Regions from separate parts of the Rahnella sp. PD12R genome, predicted to be linked through region 2. Evidence: predicted binding sites of a transcription regulator. Region 2 holds the regulator's gene; the other holds the start of a gene.
The links. The regulator PurR, encoded in region 2, represses purine synthesis genes. The targets are predictions, from matches to a motif close to CANGCAAACGTTTGCNTG.
Positions count from the first base shown of each region.

Region 1: galS (HTH-type transcriptional regulator GalS) is a predicted target of PurR. The motif match lies at 1,654-1,671, and genes of this name have one in related genera.

Region 1 covers NZ_JAHTMS010000001.1:377,092-381,307, forward strand. Annotated here, with positions in the region: gene mglB (galactose/glucose ABC transporter substrate-binding protein MglB) at 1-207, opposite strand, end outside; gene galS (HTH-type transcriptional regulator GalS) at 459-1,490, opposite strand; gene yeiB (DUF418 domain-containing protein YeiB) at 1,761-2,915, opposite strand; gene folE (GTP cyclohydrolase I FolE) at 3,066-3,734, opposite strand; gene KWG64_RS01835 (YbfB/YjiJ family MFS transporter) at 3,859-4,216, opposite strand, start outside.
Region 2 covers NZ_JAHTMS010000011.1:46,324-50,539, forward strand. Annotated here, with positions in the region: gene punC (purine nucleoside transporter PunC) at 1-624, opposite strand, end outside; gene punR (DNA-binding transcriptional activator PunR) at 761-1,666, shown strand; gene purR (HTH-type transcriptional repressor PurR) at 1,704-2,729, opposite strand; gene KWG64_RS25910 (YnhF family membrane protein) at 3,063-3,152, shown strand; gene KWG64_RS19920 (C40 family peptidase) at 3,318-4,216, opposite strand, start outside.

The DNA of each region.
Region 1 (4,216 bases), on a different contig from region 2:
GGACTGGCTGTTTTGCGAGTCATTCATCAGCAGTTGCACATCTGGAGAAGCTTTCGCATCTTTCTCGATGGCTTTGCGGACTTCGGACATGAAGTTGTCATCGTATTTATAGATGGTGACACCGATTTTAGTATCAGCAGCGTGTGCGGCAAAACCAAACATCATGCTCGCAGCCAGAGTAGCCAGTGTGAAAACCTTTTTATTCATTTGTATCTCCGGTTATGTAGGGTGTTACAGAATTTGGCACCGGAAATCCCTGCGGGAGCAGTACAGCTCCACGTCATGATTGTGGGTGCCTGCCATCCTTGACTTATAACGTCCTGACTCGCTGTGAAACCAGTCCGGTAACGCCGGACACAAAGTGAATCATGTTGAAAACGAATGCATCATAAAGGCCGCGATGTTAATAAACTGTGAAAGTTCTCACAGATTGAAAACGGTTACATCGCGTTATTTGATCAATAAGTGACGGGTGCCACATTTTGCCACGGCGCCACAGAATGGCGTCTGACCAGCGTCGGCATAAAACAATGCGAAACGCCCGTAGCTAACTGTTCTGCCGCGCCTTTTAATGCCAGCTCGGTGGCGAGCGTCGCCATTGAGACAATCGGGTAACGCACCGTCGTCATTTTCGGGCTGGTGTACCGGGCAATCGGGATATCGTCAAAACCCACCAGTGAGAAATCGTCAGGAATGTTAATTCCGTTTTCTTTCAACACGGCCATCGCCCCCGCCGCCATCGAATCGTTATACGTGAAGACTGCGCTCAGATGCAGATTGCGCCCGAGGAGTTCGACCATCGCCGCTTCTCCGCCCTGCAAATCTGGCGAACTTTGCGCACGCCAGGCCGCAGGGGGTGCAACAGCAGAATGATGTGCCTGCGTCATAGCCTGCAGATAACCCTGATAGCGCTGCAAATCATCTTCAATGCCGTGGCTCGATCCGATATAGCCGATGCGCTGATGTCCCTGAGACAGCAACAGACGCGTGGCCATTTCTGCCCCGCTGACGTTATTGAGCCACACGCAGCGATGCTCGTAGCCCGGAATAACGCGGTTAATCAGCACCATACCGGAAACCTGATCCATAAAGCGTGAAAGCTCGTCATCACCGAGCGCCTTGGAATGCACGATGAGTGCGTTACAGCGCTGGCGAATCAATACTTCAATGGCATGCCTTTCTTTTTCGGCAATATGATAGCTGTTACCTATCAGAACGTATTTCTGATGCTGCTGAGCGACGGTATCCACCGCTTTCACCAGCGCGCCAAAAAAGGGATCTGACACGTCCATTACGACCACGCCGATGGTGTCGCTGGTTTGCGTTGCCAGCGCCTGTGCGTTGGCGTTAGGCCGGTATCCCAGCGTGGCGACGGCCTGCAGAACCTGCTCGCGGGCTTCTTTGCTGGCGATAGACGGATTGTTCAGAACACGGGAAACAGTGGCGACAGACACGCCCGCCAGACGGGCGACATCACGAATTGTGACCATTTGTCGCTCCGTCATCAGCCAGAGAGTGGTACGGAGGAATACGGAAATGATTAACCCAGGAGGTAAAAAATGCAGACAAAGAGAAGCGAGGTGAAGTGCTCATGGCGTTTCCTTTTTTAGTGTAGTGGTCGTCAGACTGGCACGACCGCTATCCTAAACATTTTGCGAAACCGCCTGCGTGAATCACGTCACAGGAAAGAAAACGTTTACATACAATTCTGCAACGTTCATCTCAAATCTATAATTTAGGGTGATAGATCTGCGCTTACCTCAGGCTGTTTTCACCTCAACGCCCGAGGCTTTAATGGTCAGCGTTCGCCATAACCATTCCAGCGGCCCCTGACGGAAATAACGCAGCCACAGCAGCGTCACCAGCAGGTTACACGCCCACACCAGCGGCACCAGCGCCAGCAGTTGCAGCCGGTCGAAGTGCAGGAAGAAGCCGAAGAAATTGAAGAATGTGGTGCAAATCAGCGTCTGTAACAGGTAATTGGTCAGCGCCATGCGGCCAACCTGAGAAATCCAGTGAACCAGCCGCCAGCGCGAAATTACCGACCAGAAGCCATAACACAGCGCCAGATAGCTGACTGCCTGCATCAGAGAGCCAATTTCACGCGGAACCTGCAACAAAAAGCCGCTCCAGCGGTAGTCCCAGCCACTCTTCCATTGCAGGTAAATCGCCGGAATTTGTATCAGCAATGAAAGCGGTAACAGCACCGCCGCCACTTTGCGGTAATGCCGTTCGCTGAATTCGCCTTTCAGCCAACCGCTGCGCATCAGCCCCGAGCCGATTAACATAGCGCCCGCCAGTTCCCAGCCGTATTGCGCACCAATCGCCAGCAAACTTGAAGACAGGAGATCCAGCCGGTTCTGAATGGCTTCCCAGCCGCCTTTCAGCCGCCAGTATTGCTCATACTGAATTTCAGCCGGTCCCGGCAGCCAGAAACTCCCTGCTTTGGGCGAAGAAATCACGCCCAGAATCGCCAGCACCGCGACGCCGATGAGATACAAAATAATCCCGGTCGACACCAGCGACTGGCTGCTGCGCCCTTCCCTCACCATGCGCCAGCACACCAGGCCAATCAGCCCGTAGGACAGCAAAATATCGCCGTCCCACAACAATGTGGCGTGGATCAGGCCGCACAACAATAAAATCGAAAGACGCGACTGGATCCAGTGTTTGCCGCGCGGCAGCAGCAAATACAAACCGCCGCCAAACAGCATGGCAAACATCATCAGAAATTTACCCTGCGCAACGGCGTCGAGCACCGCCCAGGTCCAGGCGTCAGAAGCAGAAGGAAGACCGGCATAGGCCGGATTCAGATAGGCGGCCTTCGGTAAGCCGAACGCGCTGATGTTGAGCAGAAGAATGCCAAAAATGGCCAGGCCACGGGCAAAATCGAGCGTGGCAATACGTGAGCGCACCCGGAAATTCCTTTTGAGGATTATTTGGATTTTAAGAATAAGTGAAGAGAATGACAGAGGCCACTATTCAGGTAAATGAAGTTGTCGCGAGGAGAGCCCGATGCGCTGACACAAGTCAGTGATTCGGGTCTCCTCATGCGTACTTTGGGATCAGGAATGGCGGACGGTACGCAGGAATTCCTGACGTGTATTCTGGCTGGACTTGAACAAACCGCCCAGAGAGGTGGTGGTCGTTGCGCTGGTTGCATCACGCACGCCACGGGCTTTCACGCAATAATGCACGGCATCAATCGACACGGCCACGTTTGGCGTGCCGAGCAGCGTCTGTAACGCCACCAGAATCTGCTGGGTCAGACGTTCCTGAACCTGCGGACGCTGCGAGAAGAACTGCACGATGCGGTTGATTTTCGACAAACCGATCACGGTATCTTTTGGCAGATACGCCACGGTGGCTTTCCCGTCGATGGTCACGAAATGGTGTTCGCAGGTGCTGGTCAGGGTGATATCACGCACCGTCACCATCTCATCCACTTTCATCTTGTTTTCGATGACAGTGATTTTCGGGAAGTTCGCGTAATCCAGTCCGGAGAAAATTTCATCAACGTACATCTTCGCGATACGACGCGGCGTTTCCACCAGACTGTCATCGGAGAGATCCAGATTGAGCAATTGCATGATGCCAGTCATATGTTCCTGGATCCGCTGTTTGCGCGTTTCGTTGTCGATCGGCAGGGCTTCACGCAGAGGGGTTTCCAGACCACGGGCTAACAACGCCTCATGGACCAAAATGGCTTCTTTACTCAGGATTGGGGTTGGCATTCATTCTTCTCCGGCAGGTGTAATCACTTTGACGCAGATCACGCCAAAGTGAGGTGGCTTACTGTAGTGGAGAGCGGATTCAGAATCCAGTGATTGCTTGCCTGATGGATGAAAAAGCGACAAGTTACCGGTTATCCCGGACCACCAGCGCACCCGCAATCACAAAACCGGCCAGCGCGACATACAGCGCCGGTTCCAGATGATGCGTCAGCGCGGTGGATATTGCCGACAGCACTGGCCCGAACAACTGCCCGACCGCGTATCCTGTGGTCAGCAACCCGGCCATATACCGGCTGTGATTGGGCGCCAGCTCGCGGCTGTACTGTAACGCCAGCTGAACCACGCTGAGAAAACCGCCGCCCGTCAGCAGCGCACCGAGCGCCAGCCCGCTGACGCCCGGGACCACTTCCGCGCACAAAATACCCAGCCCCTGGACCCATAACGTCAGTGCCAGACGCGTATGCGTGGTGAGACGATGCCGG
Region 2 (4,216 bases):
GTTACCGCTGTAAACCCGCGAAGCGAGAAGCTTTGCGAAACCGGCTTTATCAGCAGGAGCATGAGCCTTTGGCGCATTTTCACGCAGTGTGAACGTGGTGATAAGTAAGATAGCTGCCACAGCGGTCAGCAGAACGAAAATCGCTTCCCAGTCAAAATGGTTGAGAACCCAGGCGCCCAGTAAAGGTGCCAGAGCAGGGGAAAGCGCAACCAGCGGCATGATGCTGGCAAAGGTTTTTTTAGCAACATCGGCAGAAAAGCGATCCACCACCAGCGCCTGCCAGGTGACGGCGGCGGCGCAGACGCCGACAGCTTGCAGAAAACGCAGAGCCAGCAGGGCGCGGACATTCTCAACCCACAGCACGCCCAGACAACCGACAACAAAGAGCGCCAAGCCAATCAGCAATACCGGTTTGCGGCCAATCTTGTCGGACAGTGGCCCCCACAACAGCTGGCCGATGGCAAATCCGCCAAGGAAAATACTCAGGCTGGCACTGATCATCCCCGGGCTGGTCATCAGGCTGGTTTGCATTGCACTGAAGGCCGGAAGGTACATATCTGTCGCTAAAAAGCCAAGCATGCTCAGCCCGGCAAGATAGAGCATAAATCCAAGTGAGGGTTTCATTATTGTCTCTTTAATTTATTTATTGCAGATGATTTGACGCGGAAATCGTATCGGATGCGGAGTTTAACGCTTTGATAACAGGCTTGTGAAACGCTAATATTTGCAATCTGCTATCAAAAATATTGAAGGCTAAACGATGTGGTCAGAATATGCTCTTGAAGTGGTCGATGCTGTCGCCCGAACAGGCAGTTTCAGCGCTGCTGCGCAGGACTTGCACCGGGTTCCTTCTGCCATCAGCTACACCGTTCGTCAGCTTGAACAGTGGCTGGCTGTTCCGTTGTTTGAACGCAGACACCGCGACGTTGTTCTGACTCCTGCCGGTAAAGTTTTTGTCGATGAAGCACGCGTTCTGACAAAAAAAATGATAGCGACCCGCCGCCAGTGTCAGCAGGTCGCCAACGGCTGGCGCGGAGAATTACGGGTGGCCGTTGACCGTATCGTTAGACCCGCGCGGACGCGGCGGCTGGTGCTGGATTTCTATCGCCATTTCCCGGATACCGAACTCATCATTCATTCTGAAGTCTTTAACGGTGTCTGGGACGCGCTGGTAGACGGGCGGGCGGATGTCGCCATCGGCGCGACGCGGGCGATCCCCGTCGGAGGACGGTTCAATTTCCGCGATATGGGTTTTATGGACTGGCATTGTGTGGTCAGCGCACAACATCCGCTGGCGCAGACGTCGGGAACACTGAGTGACGATCAGTTACGGCCTTATCCGGCGCTTTGCCTGGAAGATACATCGCGGACATTGCCGAAACGCGATACCTGGACGCTGGATAACCAGCGGCGGCTGGTGGTTCCCGACTGGACGTGTGCGCTGGAATGTCTGAATGAAGGTTTATGCGTAGGCATGATGCCGGTTCACCGCGTGACGCCCTGGATTGAACAGCAGAAATTGCAGGTTCTGTCGCTGGAAAATACATTTCCGGACAGCCCGTGCTGCCTGACGTGGGATCAGAGCAATCCGTCGCCTTCGCTGGCGTGGCTGCTGGAATACATGGGCGATACGGAAACGATGAACCGGGAATGGTTGCGCGACTGACAAAAAAAACGCCTGCGGCACAGGCGTTTAATGAAAGTTAACGGCGGTAATCGCGGTACGGGCCGTCGGCCACGGAACGGCGCTCAACCAGTTTCGGATGCACTTCAATGGTCTGCGACTCTTCGCGTTTGCTGATAATTCTGTCCAGCAGCATGGTAAATGCCATTTCGCCCAGACGTTCTTTTGGCTGATGAACTGTCGTCAGTGCCGGCGAGAAATAGCGCGCATTACGCACGTTGTCATAGCCAATCACGGAAATATCCTGCGGTACGCGCAGGCCCAGTTCATCGGCGGCACAAATTGCGCCCATTGCCATCACGTCGCCGCCACAGAATACGGCCGTCGGACGGTTTTTCTGCATCAGAATTTTGTGCATGGCCTGATAGCCCGATTCCGGCTCAAAGTCGCCCTGAACGACCCATTCTTCACGAAGAGGAATATTGGCTTCCGTCAGTGCTTTCACGAAGCCCTGGAAACGGCCGCCGCCGGTGTTTCGCGCCAGCTGCCCCGGGATCACGCCGATATCACGATGACCACGTTCAATCAGATAACGTCCGGCCATATAACCGCCTTCGAACGCGTTATCGATAATGCTGTCGGTGAAATTCTTACGCGCTTCGCCCCAGTCCATCACAACCATCGGGATGGAGCGGTATTCTTCAAGCATGTTCAGCAATTCGTCCGGATATTCCGCGCACATCACCAGTAAACCGTCGACGCGCTTTTGCGCCAGCATTTGCAGGTAGGCCTGTTGCTTCTCCAGATTATTGTGCGAGTTACACAAAATCAGCGTATAGCCTTTTGAGAAACAGCTGTTTTCCACGGCCTCAATCACTTCGGCGAAGTAGGGCGCTTCACTGGACGTTGCCAGCAGGCCGATAGTTTTAGTGTTATTGACCTTCAGGCTGCGTGCCACGGCGCTGGGAGAATAGTGTAACTCTTTGATTGCAAGGAGAACCGCGGCTCGGGTTTCTTCGGCGACGAAACGGGTTTTATTGATGACGTGCGACACGGTTGTGGTGGAAACGCCAGCGCGCTTTGCGACATCTTTAATCGTTGCCATGTAAAAAATGACTCCTGTGCTCACGTGTTTCAGCACGTTAGCATTATGTTAATCGTTTGCTTGCGTGGATTTAACTGCTGACTTCGAAAAGGGCAGTGAAATCGTTGGGTGGATTCTTCAGAGTGAGGCGTGAAATGCTCTCGGGTGAAATCGACCGGCACACAGGCGTGGTAACCGACAATTTTCACTTATAATGCAGGAAAGTGGAAGTAAAATTGTCATGAACCTGTTGTCATTCAGCACAAGATTTTAAATGCGAATTGTGAGAAAATGCGTTGGCACACATTTAGTGTGGCTAAACGAACGCCACAATTTGATCCGTAAGGGGGTTTGATGGACAGCAACCTGAAATTTTCTTTGATCACTACGGTCTGCGCTTTGCTCGTGATTATTGCTTTCAGCTTCACCGCAGTGATGAACTGATTTGCGTGAAAGCCGCAATAAAAAAGGGCGATTACCTATAACAGGAATCGCCCTTTTCAATTTTACGCAGTCACCCGTTCCGCCGATACTCTTCCCTGCAGAAACTCTTCGTTAAATGCTATTCAATGGCTGATTAGCGAAACTTCAGACTTAACGAATTGTTTATTATCGGATCGTCTTAGGGGTCATTACCCGACGTGCGCCTACATAATGATCTTGCCAGTAATCGTCACCCAGTGAGGTGATCTTAATGTCTTCGCCGGTGCGCGGTGACTGGATAAACTTCCCGTTTCCTACGTAAACACCGACATGGTCTGCGGCGCCTCGGTTATTAATCCGGAAGAAAACCAGATCGCCGGATTCTAATTCACCCCGTTTGACCGGAGCCGCATCGCGCAAGTGGTACATTTCATTCGCTGTGCGGGGCATTTTAATGCGGATCAAATCTTTGTATGCGTAGTAAACCAGTCCGCTGCAGTCGAAACCTGTATTCGGTGACGTTCCGCCCCAGCGGTAAGGTTTGCCGACCTGGTGCATCAGTTTGGTCATCGCAGTTTGTTGTGCGTGCTGATAACGTTTCTTGTGTGTGGCGCTGAGCGTTATCGGTTTACTGTCTTCTTCACGTAACTTTTTGCCTTTGCGGTGGCGGCCATACGCTTCTTTTTTACTGGCCTTTTCACTGCTGTTTTTAGCGAGAGAGCGGGTTTTCGTTTGCTTCCCTGCTTTCGCCTCGGCCCGTGTTGTCTTGAGTGTTTTTTCTTTTTTACTCTCGGCCCGCGTCGTTTTTACTGTTTTTTCAGAAGACGTCTTTCGCTTAACCAGTTCAGTGCTTTTGACTTTCTTCTTCGAATTTTTTTCCTGAGTTTTAGGTTCTGAAACCGGCGCGACTTTGGTTTTCTTGCTGGTTTTCGCGGCTGCCGTTTTTCGCTTTCGGCGTTCTTCAGGCGTGACCTGGTTAACATGACTCTTTCGCTGGTCGGCCGCGACACGAGTCTGTGGCGACGCATGAGCCATATTCAGAAACAGCTGGGTAAAGAGCAGCACAAAAAGCGTGAACAGTAAGC